DNA from 3 places in the Herbaspirillum sp. NPDC087042 genome. Region 3 is predicted to be linked to each of the others. Evidence: predicted binding sites of a transcription regulator. Region 3 holds the regulator's gene; each other region holds the start of a gene.
What was found. Region 3 encodes sigma-54, which starts transcription at its own class of promoters, with help from an activator protein. Its sites were predicted from a motif close to TGGCANGNAANCTGCTTT; they were not measured.
Positions count from the first base shown of each region.

Region 1 (7,657 bases), on a different contig from region 3:
CGATGCTGCGATCCACCGCCAGCACGCGCCCGCCCTCGCGCGCATACAAGGCGGCCGCGGCCTTGCCGTTACCCCATCCTTCGCCCACCGAACCTGCGCCGGTGACGATGATGACCTTGCCTTCCATGAGTTTGTTCATTGCGTGTTCCTCTCTCAGATATCCAGGACGCCGCCGGCGACGAAGCCGCCATCGACCGGGATCACGTGGCCGGTGATATAGGAGGATTCCTCCGAGGCCAGGAAGCTCACCGCCGAGGCGATCTCGTCGGTGGTGCCATAGCGGCGCATCGGCACCACGCGGTAATAGCTCTCGCGGGTCTGTTCCGAATGCATGGCCTGGGTCATGGGTGTATCGACCGGTCCGGGCGCGACGCTGTTGACGGTAATGCCGTACTGCGCCAGTTCGATGGCCATCTGGCGGGTCAGGCCGATGACGGCCGACTTCGAGGTGCCATAGGCGGTGCGACCGGCGCCGGCGCGAATGCCCGAGATCGAGGAGATGTTGACGATGCGGCCCCACTTCTGCCGCAGCATCATGCGCGCCGCATGCTGGCCGGCCAGCAGCACACCGGTGACGTTGACGTTCATGGTCTGCAGCCAGTTCTCCAGCGGATAGTCGAGGAAGGAATAGGTGCGCGCCACGCCGGCATTGTTGACCAGCACGTCGCAGCGCCCGTAGTCCTTGTCCACGTTGGCGAAGGCGGCGGCGATCGACTCCGGGTTGCCCAGGTCGATCTGGATCGGCGCGGCCCGGTGGCCCTCGGCCACCAGGGCGGCGGCAGTCTTGGCGGCAGCCTCCAGGTTGATGTCGGCCACCAGGACGGTGTGGCCGCTGGCAGCCAGTTGCTGCGAGATGCTGGCGCCGATACCCATGGCTCCGCCCGTCACGAGCGCCACGCGGGCGCCGCTATCATTGCGATTCATATTGTCTCCGTGGATGTTGGCGGCCCCGCGAGGAAGGGAGGGGGCCGCCGTTTTTCTAAGTCGTTAGCAGGTCAATCATTGAAACTCCGTGATCTCGCTCGCATGACCGGTGTGAGGGGATCAGAGGAAACCGATGGAAAGCCAGGGCACGAAGGCCACCACCAGCAGCGCCACCACCAGCGCCGCCAGATAGCCCCAGACCCGGTTGAAGACGCCGTCCGGCGATACCTTGCCGATGGCGCAGGCGGCATAGAAGCCCACGCCGAAAGGCGGTGCGAACAGGCCGATGCCCATGGCCAGGATCACCACCATGGCGTAGTGCACGTCATGCACGCCCAGCGAACGCGCCACCGGGAACAGCAGCGGGCCGAACAGGACGATGGCGGGAATGCCTTCCAGCAGGCTGCCCAGCACGATGAAGATGACGATGGTGATCAGCAGGAAGCCGGTGCCGCCACCCGGCACGCCTTGCATCAGCGCCACCAGCTTGGCCGAAAAGCCCGACTGCGTCAGCGCCCAGGCCATCGAGGTGGCCATGCCGATGATGAGCAGGATCGCGCCTGACAGGGCGGCCGATTCCACCAGCATGGGATAGAGACGCTTGAAGTTCAGGTGCTTCATGAACAGGTGCATGATCAGGCCGACCACCACCGTATAGGCCACGCCGATGGTGGCGACTTCGGTGGCCGTGGCCACGCCCTCGATGACCGCCACGCGGATCAGCATGGGCAAGGCCAGCGCGGGAATGGCGGCGACCAGGGTCTTCAGGATCAGCGACAGCGGTGCGCGCTTGACGTTGGGCATCGGTTCGCGACGGGCGCGCAGCCAGCACACCACGGCGATGGCGATGGTGGCAATGGCGGCCGGCATCAGGCCGCCGATGAACAGGGCCGTGATCGAGACGCTGCAGACCGCGCCAATGGTGATCAACACCAGGCTGGGCGGAATGGTCTCGGTCATGGCGCCGGACGACGACAGCAGCGCCACCAGTTCTTCCGGCTTGGAGCCGCGCTTCTTCATTTCGGGGAACAATGCCGGGGCAATCGCCGCCATGTCAGCGGCCTTGGAGCCGGAGATGCCCGACACCAGGAACATCGCGCCCAACAGCACGTATTGCAGGCCGCCACGCACATGGCCCAGCAGCGCGCCCATGAAATCGATCAGGGTCTTGGCCAGACCCGACATTTCCAGCAGCGAGCCCAGCAGCACGAACAGCGGCACCGACAGCAGGATCAGGCTGGACATGCCCTCATCCATGCGGCTGACCACGATCATCAGCGGCGCATTGGTGGCCAGCGCCAGGTAGGCCATGGTGGCGGTCCCGAAGGCAAAGGCGATGGGGATGCCACCGGCCACGCACACGCCGATCAGCAGCACGAAGAACACGATCAGGTTGTAGTTGCCCATGGCCAGCAGGGCCGGCTTGGCCAGCCACAGGCCGCCGCCGATCACGGCCACCACGGCCAGGGCCGAGAGCAGCAGGCGCAGCGAGCTGACCGCGGCCATGCGCGAGACCGCCGCCAGCAACATCAGGATGGCGCCCACCGGCAGAGCGGCGGCGCGCAATCCATCGGGAATTTCCAGGGCCGGCGTGGTGATGGCCATCTGCTCGACCGAGTGGTCCACCGCCGGGTGGATCACCATCAGGACGAAGATGCAGACCACCATCGCCGCCACCGTTTCGAGCCAGATGCGGCCCTTCTCGGAGCACTTGTTGATGATGGCAGTGAGCCGCATATGCTCGCCGCGATCCAGCGCCAGCACCGCGCCCAGCATGGACAGCCAGATGAAGAGGATGGAGGCCAGTTCATCGGACCACACCAGCGGGTCATGCAGGGCGTAGCGGTAGACGACGCCGGTCAACAGCACCGCCGTCTCGGCCAGCACGAGTGCCGCGGCGATCGCGCCCACCACATGCATGACCATGCGGTTGACGGCCACCAGCGCGCGCGCGGCCGGATTGGTATTTACCGGGGTGCGGTAAGTCATTGCAGCTTCCATCATCAAGCTCCAGCTAGGGTGAAGTCAGGGCAAGTCGGGGCAAGGCAAGTCAAGACGATCTGACCGGGGCGGCCAGCGCCGCCCCATGGCCAGACCCGGGCTCAGCCTCAGGCCAGCTTGCCGGTGTACTTCTCCAGCAGTGCCCAGGGCTCGTCGCCGAACTTCTTCTTCCACTCGGCGTAGAAACCGGCGCTGCGCAGCTTGGCACGGAAGGAATCGGCATCGGCATTGTTGAATGCCAGCCCCTTGCCCTTCATGTCATCGATCAGCGAGTCGTTGAGCTTGCGCACGTCGGCGCGCTGGTTCATGCCGGCCTCGTTGATGTTGCGGGTCATGATCTCCTGCAGATCCTTGGGCAGGCGCTCGAAGGACTTCTTGTTGCCCAGGAACCAGAAACCATCCCACATGTGGTTGGTGATGGAGCAGTACTTCTGCACTTCGTAGAGCTTGGCCGTGGAGATGATGGCCAGCGGGTTTTCCTGGCCTTCGACGATCTTGGTCTGCAGGGCGGAATAGACTTCGGCGAAGTTGATCGAGGTCGGGGCCGAATCGAAGGCCTTGAACATCGAAGTCCACAGCGGGCTGGGCGGCACGCGCAGCTTCATGCCCTTGAGATCATCGGCGGTCTTGATGGCCTTGCTGCTGTTGGTGATCTGGCGATAGCCGTTGTCCCAGATCTTCTCGAAGGCGAACAGGGTGGACTTGGCTTCGATCTGCTTGCGCACATGGGCGCCCAGCTCGCCATCCATGGCGGGCCAGACCTGGCTGTAATCCTTGAAGGCGAAGCCGATGCCCGAGATCTGCGCGGCCGGCACCAGGGTACCCAGGATCAGCGGCGAGAGCGTGAAGAAGTCGATCGCGCCGGCACGCACCTGCGAGAGCATGTCGGTGTCGGTGCCCAGCTGGTTGTTGGGATAGAGCTGCAGCTCGATGCGGCCCTTGGATTGCTCGGCGATGGCGGCCGCCATTTCCTTGGCGCGCGCATTCATCGGATGCGTCACCGGCAGGTTGTTGGCGTACTTGAAGGTGAACTCGGCCGCATGGGCGGAGGTACTGGCCAGACCTGTTGCAGCCGCCGCCGAGGCGACCGAGGCGGTCTTCAGAAAATGACGGCGCGTGATCTTGCCGGTGGAATGTCCCATCTGCTTGTCTCCTGTTTATCGTCTTTATGAAATTGCGCAATCCGGTGCTGCTACAACAAGATGCTGCGGATACTGGCGTGCAGCTCCCTGTCCCGGGAATGTCAACACTGCCCATGCCTTCATAGAGCAATTAGGATGCCAAGTCGCCGACGTGGCGTCGGCGAGCCGGACGGATCCCCATTGTCGTCGGCATTGCGCCTGTATTCTCTGCGATAAGGGCGGCCCTGTACAAGGGCAGAAGCGCCGCCGGCGGCAATTTATTTGATGCAATTTGAGGTCTCCATCATTTCACCGCAAACCCGCCGGGCCATGCGACACCTGTCGCATCCCTGTCCACCGACTGTCGCAGGTGTCGACAGGTGTACTGTCTGCCAGGCCGCAGGCATGACCATGCTGCGCCGCAGCGACTTACGTTAACGTCAAGTCGTGCTATCGTGGGCGCAACCGCGCTGGAGCCCGTGTGCTGCCGATGACGCCTGCCTGGCAGGAGGACGTTTGCTGACGTGTGGCACCGATATTGCATATTGCCCTGGCGTGAACCGGAGCCACCGCGCTCCATCGACCAAGTCTTACAAGGACACACCATGACTGCTACTGCATCCTCACCCTGCATTACCGGCTGGCATCACTCGCAATTCGGCAAGCTCGACGGCATCGATACGGAAGTGCTGATCGGCCAGGTCGCCAAGGCCGCCATCGAACACGCCGGCCTGCAACCGGAAGATATCGATTCCATCCACGTCGGCACCTTCAATGCCGGCTTCCTGTACCAGGACTTCCCCTCCTCGCTGGTCATGAACAGCCTGCCGCAATTGCGCTTCAAGCCGGCTACGCGCCTGGAGAATGCCTGCGCCACCGGCTCGGCGGCGATCCACTCGGGCCTGCAATCGATCAAGGCCGGCCAATCCAGGCACGTGCTGGTGATCGGTTTCGAGAAGATGACCGAGCTGGCCACGCCGCAGGTGGGCGAGGTGCTGCTCAAGGCCTGCTATGCCAAGGAAGAAGCGGGCATCCCCGGTGGCTTCGCCGGTGTGTTCGGCAAGATCGCGCAAAGCTATTTCGACCGCTTCGGCGACCAGTCCGATGCGCTGGCCATGATTGCCGCCAAGAATCACAAGAATGGCCTGTCCAATCCCTATGCCCACATGCGCAAGGATTTCGGTTTCGATTTCTGCCGCAATGTCTCGGAGAAGAATCCCTTCGTGGCCGGTCCCCTGAAGCGCACCGACTGCTCGCTGATCTCCGACGGCGCCGCCGCCCTGGTCATCAGCGCAGCCGACGTGGCCAAGTCCATGCCGCGTGCGGTGCAGTTCCGCGCGGCCGTGCACGTGAACGACTACCTGCCGCTGTCGCGCCGCGACCCGACCCGCTTCGAAGCCGCCGAACTGGCCTGGAAGAATGCCCTGGGCCAGGCGCGCCTATCCCTGAATGAGCTGTCGCTGGTGGAAACCCACGACTGCTTCACGGTAGCCGAACTGCTGGAATACGAAGCCATGGGCCTGGCCCCGCACGGCCAGGGCGCGCGCGTGATCGCCGAGGGCATCACCGCCAAGGATGGCAAGCTGCCGGTCAATCCTTCGGGCGGCCTGAAGTCCAAGGGTCACCCGGTGGGCGCCACCGGTGTCTCCATGCACGTGATGGCGGCCATGCAGGCGGCCCACGATGCGGGCGACATGCAGATCGCCAATGCGCGCTATGCGGGCGTGTTCAACATGGGTGGCGCGGCCGTGGCCAACTACGTGAGCATCCTGGAACGCGTGAGCTGATCGTCGCCGGCTGTCCGTTCGGCCTGGGCAGGCCCGGCTGGGCCGCTACCCAGGTCGAACGGACTTGAGAAGATCGACAAGAAGAACATAAAGAAGCACGCCAATTTCCATCAGAAAAATCGGGACGAGTGAGACGATGTTAAAGAAAGTCATGAACCTGGGCCGCCTGCTGTCGGACGTGGCGCGCCGCCATCCGGACGAGCCCGGCCTGATCCTGTGCCAGGCCGGTGACGCCGGCAGCGACAAGATCGTCACCTGGAAGCAGATCAACGACCGCGTCGATGCGCTGGCCCACGCCCTGACCAAACGGGGCGTGAAGAAGGGCGACAAGATGCTGGTCCATTCGCGCAACAACCAGCAGATCTTCGAAAGTGCCTGGGCTGCCTTCAAGCTGGGCGTAGTCTGGGTGCCGACCAACTTCCGCATCACGCCGCCCGAGGCGGCCTACCTGGGCCAGTCCAGCGGTGCCAGCGTGATGCTCTACGATCGCGGCTTCGCCCACTATGTCGACGCCGTCCGGGCCGCCTCCCCCGCCCTGGAACACGTGATCGCACTGGCCGACGCGCGGCCGGGCGAACTGGATTACGAGGCGCTGGTGGCCGAGGGTGAGCCGCAGCCCTTCCGCGAAGTGGAAGTCGACTACGAAGACCCGCTGTGGTTCTTCTACACCTCCGGCACTACCGGCCATCCCAAGGCGGGCATGCTCTCGCATGGCCAGATGGCCTTCGTGGTCACCAACCACCTGGCCGACCTGATGCCGGGCCTGAACCACCTGTCGCGCTCGCTGGTGGTGGCACCGCTCTCGCATGGAGCCGGCGTGCATGCGGTCATCAATACCGCGCGCGGCGCGGCCAGCATCCTGCTCTCCTCGGAGCGGCTGGTGGTCGAGGAAGCCTGGCAGCTGGTGGAGAAATACAAGGTGGATAACATGTTCACCGTCCCCACCATCGTCAAGATCCTGGTCGAGGATGCCTCGGTGGACCGCTACGATCACTCGTCGCTGAAGCACGTCATCTATGCCGGCGCGCCCATGTACCGCGCCGACCAGGTGTACGCGCTGAAAAAACTCGGCAAGGTACTGGTGCAGTACTACGGCCTGGGCGAGGTGACCGGCAACATTACCTTCCTGCCGCCCTACCTGCACTTCGACGATGACGCCCATCCGCAGGCGCGCGTGGGGACCTGCGGCATGCCACGCACCGGCATGCAGGTCGCCATCCTCAACGACGATGGCCAGGAGCTGGCGCCCTTCGAGACCGGCGAGATCTGCGTGCGCGGACCGGCCGTGTTCATGGGTTATCACAACAATCCCGAGGCCAATGCCAAGGCCTTCAAGCATGACTGGTTCCATACCGGCGACCTCGGCCATGTGGATGGCGACGGCTTCCTCTACATCACCGGACGTTCCTCGGACATGTACATCTCGGGTGGATCCAACGTCTATCCGCGCGAGATCGAGGAAGCGCTGCTGACCCATCCTGCGGTCTCCGAAGTGGCGGTGCTGGGCGTGCCCGACCCCAAGTGGGGCGAGAGCGGACTGGCGGTGATCGTCTGCAAGCCGGGGCAACAGGTCAGCAGCGACGCGCTGCTGGCGCACCTGGAGGAGCGCATCGGCAAGTACAAGTGGCCGCGCCGCTTCGTGTACTGGGACACCATGCCCAAGTCGGGCTACGGCAAGATCGTCAAGAAGCAGATCAAGGCCTTGCTGGAAGAACAGGGGGACTACCGGCTATGAAACTGTCGACCAAGCCCGCCGAGGCCGGCGCCGCTGGCACCGGCTTCGTGGCGGTGCGCAAGTTCCTGCATGCAGGCCAGCCAAGCTAT
Region 1 is NZ_JBIUZW010000007.1:31,443-39,099, reverse strand. Features, by position in the region: gene ACIPHN_RS11310 (SDR family NAD(P)-dependent oxidoreductase) at 1-139, opposite strand, end outside; gene ACIPHN_RS11305 (SDR family NAD(P)-dependent oxidoreductase) at 154-924, opposite strand; gene ACIPHN_RS11300 (TRAP transporter large permease subunit) at 1,045-2,928, opposite strand; gene ACIPHN_RS11295 (TRAP transporter substrate-binding protein) at 3,033-4,067, opposite strand; gene ACIPHN_RS11290 (acetyl-CoA acetyltransferase) at 4,652-5,833, shown strand; gene ACIPHN_RS11285 (acyl-CoA synthetase) at 5,952-7,568, shown strand; gene ACIPHN_RS11280 (hypothetical protein) at 7,565-7,657, shown strand, end outside.
Region 1: the regulator sigma-54 is predicted to act here: its motif matches at 4,574-4,591, upstream of ACIPHN_RS11290 (acetyl-CoA acetyltransferase).

Region 2 (7,657 bases), on a different contig from region 3:
GTGTGCATGGCGCCCTCAAGGGCAGCTGGCTGGCCGGCAAACGCCTGTGCAAATGCCATCCCTGGCATCCCGGCGGGCTCGATCTGGTGCCCGGTTCTGCCGAAGCCCGGGCCGCCGCCGCTGATGCAATTGCGCAGGCCGAGCCTGCGCGCGCGTCTTCCTCCGTGTTGCCGAATGCTTCCTCGCAGCCTGGTGCTGCGCGGGTTTCCCTCCCTGTGGCCGCTGACGGTTGCAGCCACTCCTGAACTCATCAATACGCATATCGCATATGGATATCAAACGTACCGTCCTGTGGGTTGTATTCTCCTTCTCCCTGCTGCTGCTCTGGGATAGCTGGATGCGCCATAACGGACATCAGTCGATGTTCTTCCCGTCGGCCAATCCGACTCAGGAGCAAGCCGCGGCCAATCCGGCCGCGCCGACCGCCAGCCCGAACGGCTCGCCTGTGCCGCAAGCCGGCACATCGACGCCGGCCGCCCTGCCGGGCAACGACAGCAGCGCTGTCGCCACCAAGGGTGAAACCATCGTCATCACCACCGACCTGGTCAAGGCCAGCATCGATACCGTCGGTGGTGAACTCAAGCGCCTGGAACTGCTCAAGCAGCCTGACGTGGTCGATCCGACCAAGAACGTGGTCCTGTTCGACTCCGAAGCCGGTCACACCTACCTGGCCGAATCGGGCCTGATCGGTGGCCCCTTCCCCACCCACAAGACCATCTTCACGGCCCAGCCCGGCGCCCGCTCGCTGGACAATGGCAATGAAGTGCAACTGGTGCTGGTGGCTGACCAGGGCGGCGTGAAGCTGACCAAGACCTATACCTTCAAGCGCGACAGCTACCTGATCGACGTCAAGCACACGGTGACCAACACCTCCGCTGCGGCCATCAATCCCTCGCTGTACCTGCAGCTGGTACGCGACGGCAACAAGCCGGGCGGCGAATCGCACTTCTACAGCACCTTCACCGGTCCGGCCGTCTACAGCGACAGCGAGCACTTCGAGAAGCTGGACTTCGAGAAGATCGCCAATGGCAAGCAGCAGCACGTGAACAAGGCCGACAACGGCTGGATCGCGATGGTGCAGCACTACTTCGTGTCGGCCTACATCCCGCCGCAGAAGGCGCAGCGCGACATCTTCAGCAAGAAGGTCGGTGACAACCTGTACGCCGTCGGTTCCATCCTGCCGCTGGGCGCCATTGCTCCCAACGCCAGCGTGACCATGGATGCGCAGCTGTACTCCGGCCCTACCGTCTCCAAGACCCTGCAAGCCATCGCCCCGGGTCTGGATCTGGTGCGTGACTACGGTCACCTGACCGTGATTGCCGAGCCGATCTTCTGGCTGATGACCCACATCCACAACTTGGTGGGCAACTGGGGCTGGACCATCATCCTGCTGACCGTGCTGATCAAGCTGATCTTCTTCCCGCTGTCGGCCGCCAGCTATCGCAGCATGGCCAAGATGAAGGCGGTCTCGCCCAAGATGCAAGCCATCCGCGAGCGTCACAAGAGCGATCCGCAGGCCATGAACCGCGAGATGATGAGCCTGTACAAGACCGAGAAGATCAACCCGCTGGGCGGCTGCCTGCCCATCGCGATCCAGATCCCGGTGTTCATCTCCCTGTACTCGGTGCTGCTGGCCTCGGTAGAAATGCGTGGCGCGCCCTGGCTGGGCTGGGTCCATGACCTGACCGCCCCGGATCGCCTGTTCGGCACCATCCCCTACTTCAACATGCCCATCGGCCTGCTGCCGATCATCATGGCTGCATCGATGTTCCTGCAGACCAAGCTGAACCCGACCCCGCCGGACCCGGTCCAGGCCAAGGTGATGATGTTCATGCCGCTGGTGTTCTCGTTCATGTTCTTCTTCTTCCCGTCCGGCCTGGTGCTGTACTGGGTGACCAACAACATCCTGTCGATCGCGCAGCAATGGGTGATCACCCGCAACATCGAGAGCGGCAAGACCAAGTAAGCCGGTTCTTGCAGGCCATCAAAGGAAAAACCCGTGGATTCCACGGGTTTTTTTTCGCTTGTCGCCAGCCGGCAGGATTAACATTGTCATGAAGCCGCCCTGGAAGGGGTTACGGCGACGATAGACCACACAACAACAATGACCTCAGATGACTTTTGATTCTTCTCCCATCGCCGCGATTGCGACCGCGCCCGGACGCGGTGGTATCGGTGTGGTGCGCATTTCCGGCCGCGACCTGACGCCGGTGATCCGCGCGCTGTGCGGCCGCGACAGCCTGGCACCGCGCCACGCGACCTACCTGCCTTTCCTTAATGCCGATGGTAGTGCCATCGACCAGGGCCTGGCCATCCATTTCCCGGCGCCGCATTCCTATACCGGTGAAGACGTGCTGGAACTGCAGGGCCACGGCGGCCCCGTCGTGATGCAGATGCTGCTGGCGCGTTGCGTCCAGGCCGGCGTCGAGATCGGCCTGCGCCTGGCCGAGCCGGGTGAGTTCACCCAGCGCGCCTTCCTCAATGACAAGATCGACCTGGCCCAGGCCGAGGCCGTGGCCGACCTGATCGAAGCCACCACCGAAGCCGCCGCCAAGTCGGCCTCGGAGTCGCTCTCGGGGGCCTTCTCCAAGGTGATCCACGAACTGGTGGATCAGGTCACGCGCCTGCGCATGCTGGTGGAAGCCACGCTGGACTTCCCCGAGGAAGAGATCGACTTCCTCAAGCAGTCCGACGCGCGCGGCCAACTGGCGACCATTCGCGCCACGCTGGAAGAAGTCTTCAAGCATGCCGCCCAGGGCGCGCTGCTGCGTGACGGCCTGAATGCGGTGCTGGCCGGCAAGCCCAATGTGGGCAAGTCGTCGCTGCTGAACGTGCTGGCCGGTTCCGACGTGGCCATCGTCACGCCCATTGCCGGCACCACCCGCGACAAGGTGACCCAGACCATCCAGATCGAGGGCATGCCGCTCAATATCATCGATACCGCAGGCATTCGCGAAGCCGATGACGACGGCAGCGGTCCTGACGAAGTGGAGCGCATCGGCATCGAGCGTACCTGGGTCGAGGTCGCCAAGGCCGATGTCATCCTGCACATGCTGGATGCCGATCGCGGCCCGACGCTGGAAGATGAAAAGATCACGGCGCGCTTCCCTGACGGCGTACCCATCATCCGCATCTGGAACAAGATCGACCAATCCGGCCACAAGCCGGCGGTGGACCCGATGCCCGACGCCACCCACGTCTACTTGTCGGCAGCCGAAGGGGAGGGTGTGGATCTGTTGCGTGCGGAGTTGTTGCGCATCGCCGGCTGGCAGCAGACGGTGGAATCGCGCTACCTGGCGCGCGAGCGGCACCTGCTGGCCTTGAAGGCGGCTGATGAGCATCTGGCGCATGCGGCGGCGCATGCTGACCTGGATAACGAGGCCGGCGAACACGCGCTGGATCTCTTTGCCGAAGAGTTGCGGCTGGCCCAGGAGCGCCTCTCCAGCATCACCGGCAAGTTCACGCCGGATGATTTGCTGGGGGTGATCTTCTCGCGCTTCTGCATCGGGAAGTAAGCCGCACAACCGACATGAAGCCGCATCCCTGCTACATGGGGCAGGCCGCGACCTTGCCGGCCTGGTGGCCAGCGGCTTAGCGCCGCTGGTGTGTGCGTCGACGCATCGCCAACGCAACAAGGCCAACGCCTAGCAGTGCCAGGCTGCCAGGTTCTGGCACGTTGCTGGAGGGGAAGGTAAATCCGCCGACATTCAGCTCGCTGTGCAACTGGGGATCCTTGATATCTGCCACGCCGGCGCTCAGGGTGTACCAGTCCGATGTTGCGGCAGTGAAGCTGAAATTGACGACGGAAGAAGATTGGTAGTTGCCGTATTTGCTGATGCTTGCTTCAAACAAGGGGGTGGTGCCAATGGTGACAAAGCCCAGATCGTTATAAGGCATGTAATCCATTCCAATCCATTGCGCCCAGCCGTTGAGGGTGTCTCCTGCATTGAGGTAGATGTGTTGAGACAGGGTCGTGTAGATCCCCTTCCCCAAGCCCGCGATGAGCTTGGCAGCATATTCGCCCGTGCCATTGGAGACGACTGAAACCCGCGACGTATGGTCCCAGCCGCTTAGATCACCCGTGGCGAAGTTGCCATTCTGGATCGTGCCAGCAAAGCTCGTATTGCACAGAAGCGCCAGTGAAGCGGTGAGTAACCGGATTTTATTCATGTGAATTCCCTATAGGTTGGGCAAGGCAATATTGCCTTGCGACATCCTTATAGCAACCGATATGCCACCACAATAGGAGTGCGGCTTTCATTGGGAAATGTCAGAAGTTGTCAGTAAATGAGTGTGTTTTTGATGATTTTTTGTAAAATTGCCCGACAATTGAGCAGGTGCTTGACGGTGGGCGAGAGCCTGCCTGAAATCCTGGATAGCGGGGATTCACGCGGCCTGTAGGGTGATGAGGTGCTCGCCGCCATCGCAAGAACAGCTGGAAGAAATGGCGATATCTGCAGCTATCTTGCATGTGCAGCGAAAGTTGCAGGCGCTCTGGCAAAAGCGGGGGATCTTGTCGGCGCGGGAAGTGTGGATCGGTACTTGGCCATATCCGGAGGGGTGTTTGCCTGGGCAACAGCCAGGTGGGAAATTTGCAACGGATGTTACAGCGTGTAAAAAGCTTGGAGGTGAAGCGGGGCCGTCGATATTCTGAAGTTCCTCCCCCTCCAATTCATCACCCCTGAGAATTGGATTTAACCCGCCGCCGCAAGGTGCGCGGGTTTTTTTATGTCGGCGTGCCGCAGGGGAGGGCGCCTCCCGCCGAGGGAGCTCTGCAGGAAAAATGTTGCGCTGCTAATATGCCTCCTGCCCGATTTTTCCCCTTCATCATTTCATCGACAGGAAAACAAGATGTCCGCCAATCCACGTCAAGCCGACTACCCCATCGATCCGCAATTCACCCAGCGCTGGTCCCCGCGCGCCTTCACCAGCGTCGATATCCCCGAAGAGACCGCACTGACTTTCCTGGAAGCCGCCCGTTGGGCGCCGTCCGCCTTCAATGCCCAGCCCTGGCGCTTCGTCTACGCACGCCGTGGCACCCCGGCCTGGGATAGCCTGCTGGGTCTGCTCAACGAATTCAACCGCGCCTGGGCCGAAAAGGCCTCGCTGCTGATCGTGGTGCTGTCGCGTACCGTGATGGTCCCGCCGGGCGCCACCGAAGCCGTGCCGGCTCCGACGCACTCCTTCGACACCGGTTCGGCCTGGGGCTACCTGGCCCTGCAAGCCACTCTGTCCGGCTGGCATGCCCACGGCATGGCCGGTTTCGACAAGGAAAAGGCCCGTACCGAACTGAACGTGCCGGCCGAGTTCTCGGTGGAAGCCATGGTGGTGGTCGGCAAGCTGGGCGACAAGTCCATCCTGCCGGAAGGCCTGCAAGCCCGCGAAACACCTAGCCCGCGTGAGCCGCTCTCCAAGCTGGCGTTCGAAGGCAAATTCAAGGCCTGAAGACCTGCCGTAAAATATTTCGCAATTATTTAAAAAAAGGCCTGGCTTTTTGAAAAAGGCTCTCCTATAATAGCGATCTTTCAGCAAGCAAAGACAGCTGAAACGGTTTTAGGAGTGGTAGTTCAGTTGGTTAGAATACCGGCCTGTCACGCCGGGGGTCGCGGGTTCGAGCCCCGTCCGCTCCGCCAAATAAAACGCCTCGTTCGCAAGAACGGGGCGTTTTTGTTTTTGCGCAGCAAAAACCTGCGGAGCGGAGGGAGCCGCCTGCGCGGCTCCCGGCGGGGCGAGAAGGGAATCGCTTGCAAGCGATTCCGCGGCCTGCGCTTGTGTAGGAGAGCCCCGTCCGCTCCGCCAAATAAAACGCCTCGTTCGCAAGAACGGGGCGTTTTTGTTTTTGCATTTTCCATCGCTTCGCCCCTCTCCCCCCAGACTGTTTGTTTTGGCACAGCCACGTCCTGGTATGCCGCTGTTTTTTATCCACAGCACGCCGACACGTAACTTTCATTATGAAAGTGCTGTTACTATTGTAATGAAAGTGACTTGATCATCGCGTTGAACGATGCGGGAGCCGATCGCCATCAGATCCGGTATCCGGTAGGTCCGGCGTAAATCCATTGAAATGGATGCGCATCGCGCAAAAAAGATCAGCATGAATGTCAAAGGATCCATGGCCTTCACCACCGGCGCCAATCGTGGCCCGGGACTGGAGTTCCCGCAGCCCTTTCTTGGAAGATGTGATGACCCAGCACAATACCGTCCTCGTCAGCAGCAACGACGCTACCCCCGCCACCCTGGCGCACTGGAAGAGCGAGGAGGCCGCCGTGCGCGCACGTCTGTCGGCGCCCGGCGTGGCCAGTCCCGAGCAGATCCAGGGCTTGAGCGGCATGGAGATCTTCGAGGCCATCTTCCGGGGTGAGCTGCCTTTCGCACCCATCGGTGAAACCGCCGGCATCTGGCCCATCCAGGCCAGCCACGGTGGTTTCATCTTCCAGGGAACGCCTTCGCCAGCCTTCTTCAATCCCATGGGGACGCTGCACGGTGGCTGGATCGCCATGATTCTCGACTCCGCTGTCGGTTGCGCCGTGCAGACCACCTTGCCGGCCACGGCGGCCTATACCACGGCCGAGCTGAAGATCAGCTATATTCGCGCCCTCACGCCCAAGGTCGAACGCGTGCGGGCCATTGCCAGCGTCCTCAGCGCGGGACGACAACTGGGTTTTGCAGAAGCCCGGCTGGTCGATGCCGAAGGGCGCTTGTATGCCCACGCCAGCACCACCTGCCTGGTGATGCCGCGGCGCTAGTCGCCAGTCGCTCTAGTCGCGTCGCGCATGATCGTCGACGGGCTCGCCGGCGACCATGCGTATCCACTCACGGAACGCCTTCACCGCGCGCATGCCGGCATCCCCCCGGCGATAGCACAGGAAGTGCATTTCCTTGTGGATGGACTTGAAGACCGTCTCGTCCAGTCGCACCAGGTCTCCGCGCGCCAGTTCAGTCTCGGCGAAGCGCGCCGTCTCCAGCGCCACGCCCAGGCCATCCACGGCGGCGGCCACTGCCAATGAACCGCGGTCGAAGGAGGGATGCGCGCGCAGCGGCAGGCGCACGCCGTGCAGGTCGAACCAGTCCTTCCAGCGCACCGGATTGAGCTTGGATTCGATCAGCGTGAGTTCCAGCAGATCCAGTGGCCCGCGGATGGCATGACGCTGCAGCAGCGCCGGGGCGCATAGCGGCACCGTCGGCTCCATGCCCAGGGCCTCGATGATGACACCGTCACGATGCGGCGGAGCGCCATAGGCAATGTCGATATCGATGGCGCCGTCGCGCTGCAGGTCGATGGGCTCGGCGCTGGTGGACATCTGCAAGGTGATCGCCGGATGCGCCTGCATGAATTGCCCCAGGCGCGGACTCAACCACTTGCTGGCAAAGCTGGGCGCGCAATGCACCGCCAGCACCGCCTGCTCATCAGCCTGGCGGAATACCGCGCAGGCATCCTCGATGGCATCGAAGGCCGGCGTGAGCTTGCCCAGCAACAGCTGGCCCTGCATGGTCAGCGTCACCCGCCGGGTCTGGCGGACGAACAACTCCTTGCCGCACCACTCCTCCAGCGAACGCACCTGGTGGCTGATGGCCGACGTGGTCAGATGCAGCTCCTGCGCCGCCAGCGTGAAACTGCCCAGCCGGGCGGCGGCCTCGAAGGCGCGTAGCGAGAAGA
Region 2 is NZ_JBIUZW010000013.1:150,089-157,745, reverse strand. Features, by position in the region: gene yidD (membrane protein insertion efficiency factor YidD) at 1-245, shown strand, start outside; gene yidC (membrane protein insertase YidC) at 269-1,966, shown strand; gene mnmE (tRNA uridine-5-carboxymethylaminomethyl(34) synthesis GTPase MnmE) at 2,115-3,515, shown strand; gene ACIPHN_RS18250 (PEP-CTERM sorting domain-containing protein) at 3,592-4,170, opposite strand; gene ACIPHN_RS18245 (nitroreductase family protein) at 4,852-5,445, shown strand; tRNA gene ACIPHN_RS18240 (tRNA-Asp) at 5,557-5,633, shown strand; gene ACIPHN_RS18235 (PaaI family thioesterase) at 6,183-6,746, shown strand; gene ACIPHN_RS18230 (LysR substrate-binding domain-containing protein) at 6,759-7,657, opposite strand, start outside.
Region 2: the regulator sigma-54 is predicted to act here: its motif matches at 4,220-4,237, upstream of ACIPHN_RS18250 (PEP-CTERM sorting domain-containing protein).

Region 3 (7,657 bases):
CAGCGACAGGCCGGCCTTCTCGGTGATCCAGGCCGCGCCCAGGGTGATGAGCAGCAGGTTCAGCATGAACAGTTCCTGCGAGCGTCGCTTGACCACGATGCGGAACCAGCCACGCATGAGCTTCTGGCCGAAGAACAGCAGCAGCGCCAGCACCACCAGCGCCTTGCCGACCGCCCAGGCCAGGGTCACCATGATGTCGCCGGAATCCTTGGCCAGCGCCGGCACCACGATCAGCAGCGGCACCAGGGCCAGATCCTGGAACAGCAGCACGCCCAGGATGCGGCGGCCGTGCTCGGTCTCCAGCTCCAGCCGTTCGGTGAGCAGCTTGGAGACGATGGCCGTGGAAGACATGGTCAAGGCGCCGCCCAGCGCAAAGGCGGCCTGCCAGGTGACGTTGATGAATTGCGGCAGGAACATGGCCGCGCCCCAGGCCCCGACCATGGTCACGGCGATGGTGGCCGCCACTTGGGCTACGCCCAGGCCGAAGACGATATGCCGCATCGCCGAGAGCTTGGAGAGCGAGAACTCCAGGCCGATCGAGAACATCAGGAACACCACGCCGAACTCGGCCAGCGCATGGGTGGTCTCGTTATCCTCGGCAAAGGCCAGGCCGTGCGGCCCGATCACGATGCCCACCACCAGGTAGCCCAGCATGGGGGGCAACTGCATCATGCGAAAAGCGACCACGCCGAGCACCGCCGCGGCCAGAAGGAAGAGGGTCAGTTCCAGTCCGGAAAACATGTGTGGATGATGTGATTCTGGTAACGATGTTGGGACTCGCCGGGAATCAGCACGGGCAATCGCATTGACCACCGTGAAGCGAGAAACATGCCGGATGGCCGAGATGGGTGGGCAGATCAAGCCGATCAGGCCGATCGGGATGATGGCCGCGGCACGCCAGCACCGGCCCAGTTTGGTGCGCACCAGTTTGTGGATTCAGGCCGGCGACATGGCAACAGCAGCTTCATTCCTGTGCCCCCATTGCCTTACCATTTTTTGCACCGCAACCTGATATCGTCGCCACTGCCAGTGCGCTCCCTGTTGCAAGCATGCTGCACCGCGCCCGACCGGGTCAGGCCAGCAGCATTCCCTTACATCTGGCAAGTTTTTTGCTTTGCTAATTCGTTTATACTTCGGTTATGAGTGTAACCGATGACAAAACCACGCCTGCATCTTTTTCGGCCGGGGATGCCCGCCGCGCCCTCGAACTGGCGCGCCAGACCCTGCAGATCGAAGCCGATGCCATCCTGGCGCTGAAGAACCGCCTGTCCGACGACAGCGCCGAGCCACTGGCCCAGGCCGTGCATCTCTTGCTGCAAAGCAATGGCCGCGCCGTCGTTTCCGGTATCGGCAAGTCCGGCCACATCGGCCGCAAGATCGCCGCTACCCTGGCCTCCACCGGCACCCCGTCGCTGTTCATGCATCCGGCCGAAGCCGCCCATGGCGACCTGGGCATGGTGACGGCCAAGGATGTCTTCATCGCCATTTCCAACTCCGGTGAAACCGCCGAGCTGATGGCCATCGTGCCCATCGTCAAGCGCATGGGCGCGGTCATCATCTCCATGACCGGCAATGACAACTCCAGCCTGGCCCGGTTGTCCACCGTCCACCTGAACGTGGGCGTGGACAAGGAAGCCTGTACCCTCAACCTGGCCCCCACCGCCAGCACCACGGCCACCCTGGCCATGGGCGACGCGCTGGCGGTCTCGCTGCTGGATGCGCGCGGCTTCCTGGAAGAGGATTTCGCCCGCTCCCACCCCGGTGGCGCGCTGGGCCGCCGCCTGCTGACCCATGTGCGCGATGTGATGCGCAGTGGCGATGCCATCCCGGCGGTACGCCCGGATGTCTCGCTGTCGGAGGCGCTCATGGAAATCACGCGCAAGGGCATGGCCATGACGGCCGTGGTGGATGCGGACTTCCGTCCCATCGGCGTGTTCACCGACGGCGACCTGCGCCGCCTGCTCGAACGCGGCCAGGACTTCAGCAAGTTCTGCATCGCCGACATCATGCACGCCAACCCGCGTACCGTGAACCAGGACCAACTGGCGGTGGATGCCGTGCAGTTGATGGAAGAATTCCGCATCAACCAGTTGCTGGTCACCGATGCCGATGGCGTGCTGACCGGTGCGCTGCACATCCATGACCTGACCCGTGCCAAGGTGATCTGATGACCACGCCAGCCTTCGCCAGCACCTTCGACCCGGCCGTCCTGGCCAAGGCCGCCGCTATCCGCCTGATGATCTTCGACGTCGATGGCGTGCTGACCGATGGCGGGCTGTTCTATGGCGAAGACGGCGAAGCGTTCAAGCGCTTCAACGCCCTGGATGGCCACGGCATCAAGATGATGCAGCAGTTCGGCACGGCGGCAGCCATCATCACCGCGCGCCAGTCGCCCTACGTGTTGCGTCGTGCGCGCGATCTCGGCATCGCCCAGGTGTTCCAGGGCGTGCATGACAAGCGCCAGGCCTTCGAGCAACTGCTGCAGCACACCGGCCTGAGCGCATCGGCCTGCGGCTACCTGGGTGACGACGTCATCGACCTGCCGGTGCTGACCCGGGTCGGCTTCAAGGCTTGCGTGGCCAATGGTCATCGCGAGGTCAAGGCCCGCAGCGACTACGTGACCCAGGCCAGCGGCGGCAACGGCGCGGTGCGCGAAGTCTGCGACCTGGTGCTGGCCGCCCAGGGCAACTACGAGGCGGCGCTGGCGCCGTACCTGGCATGAGCGGGCGCAGCGGCGAACGTGCAGCCGACCGGATCCGCATCGTGGTGATCCTGGTCCTGCTGATCGGCGCCGCCCTGGGCAGCTTCTGGGTGCTGCAGGCGCTGCGCGCCACTGGCGACCAGCAGGCGGCGCAACGTCCGCGCGGCAAGCCCGACTACTACCTGGACAACTTCAACTACGTGAAGATGGGGCCGACCGGCCTGCCGCGCTACGACGTCTCCGGCACCAAGATGGTCCACTTCCCGCTGGACGACTCCTTCGAGATCACCAAGCCGGTGGTGCACAACCTGGACAAGGAAAAGCCCCCCATGGAGCTGTACTCGGACACCGCCCACGTGACCGATGACCAGACCCAGATCCACATGTACGGCAATGCCAACGCCATCCGTGGCGCCACCAAGGGACGCGACCCCATGCACCTGGTGTCGGAATACCTGCTGTTGCTGCCCGACGATGAAATCGTCAAGACCGACAAACCGGTTGCAATGACGATGGGCACCACCAGATTGAATGGTGTGGGCATGCTGGCCAACAACGCCACGGCGGTCGTGCAGTTGTTTGGCAATGTCCGCGGCTACTACGAGCCGGCCCCGAAGAAACGCTGAGTCCCTCCCCATTACAACAAGATCGCCAAGACCCGACAGGAATCTATGAAACGCTCACTCTTACTGCCCTTGTTGATGCTGGTTGCCGTGTGCGGCGTGGCGCGTGCCGAGAAGGCCGACTCCACCAAGCCCACCAACATCGAAGCAGACCAGATGGTCTATGACGACGTGCGCCAGGTGAAGACCTTCACCGGCAATGTCGTGATGACCCGCGGCACGCTCATCATCAAGGCCGGTCGCGTGGTGTTGACGACCGACCAGTACGGCTACGAGTATGCGACCCTGTACGCCGCCCCGGGCGCACTGGCCAGCTTCCGCCAGAAGCGCGATGGCGGCCCCGACCTGTGGATCGAAGGCCAGGCCGAGCGCATCGAGTACTCCGAGCAGACCGAGATTTCCAAGCTGTTCCAGCGCGCCCACATCCAGCGCATGGATGGCAAGCGCGTCACCGACGAGGTCAATGGCGAGTTCATCTCTTATGACAGCCGCGCCGAGTTCTACTCGGTCAACAACACCGTCAGCGGCGAAAGCAAGCCGGGCGCCGGCCGCATCACGGCCGTGATCCAGCCCAAGAGTCCGCCGCCGGCCGGTGCTGCGCCTGCTCCCGCCCCTGCTTCCGTCCCGGGTCAGCCGGCCGCGCCGCAACGCAAGCCCCAGGCCGCGCAACCCGGAAAGGACCAGTAATGACGAGCTCGCTGGTAGTCCGCGGACTGAAGAAAAGCTATGGCGCCCGCCAGGTCGTGCGCGATGTCTCCATGGAAGTGCGCAGCGGCGAAGTGGTCGGCCTGCTCGGCCCCAACGGCGCCGGCAAGACCACCTCCTTCTACATGATCGTGGGCCTGGTGCCGTCCGATGGCGGCGAGATCGACCTGGATGGCTCGCCCATCTCGCGCCTGGCCATCCACAAGCGCGCCACGCTGGGCCTGTCCTACCTGCCGCAGGAAGCCTCGGTGTTCCGCAAGCTGACGGTGGAAGACAATATCCGCGCCGTGCTGGAACTGCGCAAGGAAGACGGCAAGTCACTCTCGCGCGACGAAATCGAGAACCGCCTCAACAACCTGCTGCACGAACTGCAGATCGAGAAGCTGCGCGAAAGCCAGGCCCTGTCGCTGTCAGGCGGTGAGCGCCGGCGCGTCGAGATCGCCCGCGCCCTGGCCACCGATCCGCGCTTCGTGCTGCTGGATGAACCCTTTGCCGGTATCGACCCGATCGCGGTGATCGAGATCCAGCGCATCGTGCGCTTCCTCAAGGAACGCGGCATCGGCGTGCTCATCACCGACCACAACGTGCGCGAAACCCTGGGCATCTGCGACCGCGCCTACATCATCAACCAGGGCACGGTCCTGGCCAGCGGCAATCCGGATGAGATCATCGCCAACGAATCGGTCCGACGCGTCTACCTGGGAGAGCACTTCCGCATGTAAGACCTGCGTGCGGAGATGCTAGGCATAGAAAACAGCGGGCCACGCCGCCACACGAAAAACAGATGAAACAATCGCTCCAGTTACGAACTTCGCAGCACCTCGCATTGACGCCGCAATTGCAGCAGTCGATCAGACTGCTGCAATTGTCGACGCTGGAACTGCACCAGGAGCTGGAACAGATCCTCTCCGACAATCCGCTGCTGGAACGCCTCGACGATGCGCTGGACAATTCGGTGCGCCTGCTGGCCGATGGTGCCGTCAGTGCCACGCCCTCTTCGGGTGTGGCCGAAGGCAACAGCGAAGGCAGCGGCGACGCGGCCCCCGCCAGCGCCGATGGCGAATCCAGCTTCGAATACCAGGACAACGCCCCCGAGGGCGGTGTCAGCGGCGAGTCCGACTGGAGCTTCGACGACGTTGCCCGCAACGGCAAATCGTCTGACGACGAAGATGCCCGTCCGCAACTGGAAGCCCACGAAATCACCCTGCGCGAACACCTGCTGGACCAGATCCGCGTGACCGCCCGCACCCTGCGCGACCGCGCACTGCTGGAACTGCTCACCGACGCGCTCGACGACAGCGGCTATCTGGAAGAACCGCTGGAAGATATCCTGGCGCGCCTGCCCGAAGAGCTGGGCATCGACCTGGAAGAGCTGGGCATTGCGCTGAAATTGCTGCAGAGCCTGGACCCGGCCGGTGTCGGCGCGCGCAGTGCCGGCGAATGCCTGGCCTTGCAGATCCGGCGCCTGCCCAAGGTGCCGTTCGTGACCCGCAAGCTGGCGCTGAGGATCGTTGAGGATTACCTGCCGCTGTTCGCCCAGCGCGACTTCAACAAGATCAAGAAAGCCCTCGATTGCGACGACGAGGACCTGCGCGAAGCCCAGGCGGTGATCCGCCAGTGCCGCCCCCATCCGGGTGCGGAATTCGCGCGCGATTCCTCCGACTACGTGGTGCCGGATGTGATTGTCAAACAGACAAAGACCGGCTGGCAGGTCATGCTCAACCATGAGGTCATGCCCAAGCTGCGCGTCAATGCCATGTATGCGAGTGCGCTGAAGCAGGCCAAGGGCGAGGGATCGCTGTCTTCCCAGCTGCAGGAGGCGAAGTGGCTCATCAAGAATATGCGCCAGCGCTTCGATACAATTTTGCGAGTTGCACAGGCTATTGTCGAACGTCAAAGAAACTTCTTTTCACATGGGGCAGTCGCCATGCGCCCCCTTGTGCTGCGTGAAATTGCTGATACACTGGGTCTACACGAGAGCACAATCTCTCGCGTGACAACTCAGAAATACATGCTCACGCCGCACGGCATGTTTGAGTTGAAGTACTTCTTCGGTAGCCACGTCGCGACTGAAACCGGAGGCGAAGCCTCCTCCACCGCGATACGGGCACTGATCAAACAGTTGATAGGAGCCGAAAACCCGCAGACCCCATTATCCGATAGCAAGATTGCGGATATGCTGGCAGAACAAGGCATGGTGGTCGCGCGACGTACAGTCGCCAAATACCGCGAAGTGTTGAAGATTCCGCCGGTCAATCTCCGCAAGTCCCTCTGAGTGTTTCGCATTTTTTTCTCAGTTTCTCTGCAGTAGCCGTTGCTGTGTTCTGGCAAGCATCCGATGCCAACCGACACGTCAGACGTGCCTTTGGCAGCGCAGCAGTAGCGATGGATTGCTCGAACCTCCAGTGACTTCACGATAGGAGTGTTGTATGAATCTGACCATCAGTGGACACCACCTCGAACTGACCCCCGCCCTGCGGGAATACGTGCAAAGCAAGCTGGCACGCATCAAGCGCCATTTCGACAACGTGATCGACGTCAGCGTGATCCTGAGCGTAGATAAACTCACAGAAAAGGAAAAGCGCCAAAAAGCGGAAATCAACGTCCACATCAAGGGGAAGGATCTACATGCGGAAAGCATCGCACACGACCTCTATGCTGCTATCGATGCCCTGATCGACAAGCTCGATCGCCAGGTCATCAAGCACAAGGACCGGCTGCAGGAGCATCACTCCGCCGCCAAACGCCTGCCGGACGAAGCTGCCGGCGACATGATGGCTGGCGCGGCATGATGCCCTGACAGTTTCATCACCTGACATGAGCAAAGGGCGCGCAAGCGCCCTTTTGCATTTGGGCAAGCTGCGTCATTGCTTGCATATCATATAAATAGTTTCCCGATTGAAATAAACTGTTGTGTGCGAGATCAATCCGGGTGTGGCGGTTCCAACGCGAGCGCCGGCTTTTCCCTATAATGTCGGCAATCCCATTTTCAAAGGCATAGCCATGAGCGACGTCCAATCCTGGATCAAAGAAACCGTGACCCAAAACCCTGTCGTGCTGTTCATGAAGGGTACCGCCCAGTTCCCGCAATGCGGCTTCTCCGGCAAGGCCATCCAGCTGCTCAAGGCCAGCGGCGCCGAGAACATCGTCACCGTCAACGTGCTGGAAAGCCCGGACGTGCGCCAGGGCATCAAGGAATACTCGAACTGGCCGACCATTCCCCAGCTGTACGTCAAGGGTGAATTCGTCGGTGGCTCCGACATCATGAGCGAGATGTACGCCTCGGGCGAACTGCAGACCCTCATCCAGGGCTGATCCGCTTTCCCCGACAAGCCTGGCGATCATGAACGCCACCTCCGGCACACCGCGCCAGCGCCTGGTCATCGCCATCACTGGCGCGACCGGCGCGATCTATGGCGTGCGGCTGCTGGAACACCTGCGCAAGCAGGGGCAGGTCGAGACCCATCTGATGATTTCCGACGCCGGCGTGCTCACGCTCCACCAGGAGCTGGACATGCGGCGCAAGGATGTCGAAGCGCTGGCCGACGTGGTGCACAACGTGCGTGACGTGGGCGCCTGTGTCGCCAGCGGTTCCTTTGCCTCCACCGGCATGGTGGTGGCCCCCTGT
Region 3 is NZ_JBIUZW010000010.1:175,273-182,929, reverse strand. Features, by position in the region: gene ACIPHN_RS15370 (cation:proton antiporter) at 1-741, opposite strand, end outside; gene ACIPHN_RS15365 (hypothetical protein) at 806-1,012, shown strand; gene ACIPHN_RS15360 (SIS domain-containing protein) at 1,140-2,168, shown strand; gene ACIPHN_RS15355 (KdsC family phosphatase) at 2,168-2,722, shown strand; gene lptC (LPS export ABC transporter periplasmic protein LptC) at 2,719-3,327, shown strand; gene lptA (lipopolysaccharide transport periplasmic protein LptA) at 3,373-4,011, shown strand; gene lptB (LPS export ABC transporter ATP-binding protein) at 4,011-4,751, shown strand; gene ACIPHN_RS15335 (RNA polymerase factor sigma-54) at 4,814-6,304, shown strand; gene hpf (ribosome hibernation-promoting factor, HPF/YfiA family) at 6,459-6,821, shown strand; gene grxD (Grx4 family monothiol glutaredoxin) at 7,033-7,344, shown strand; gene ACIPHN_RS15320 (UbiX family flavin prenyltransferase) at 7,373-7,657, shown strand, end outside.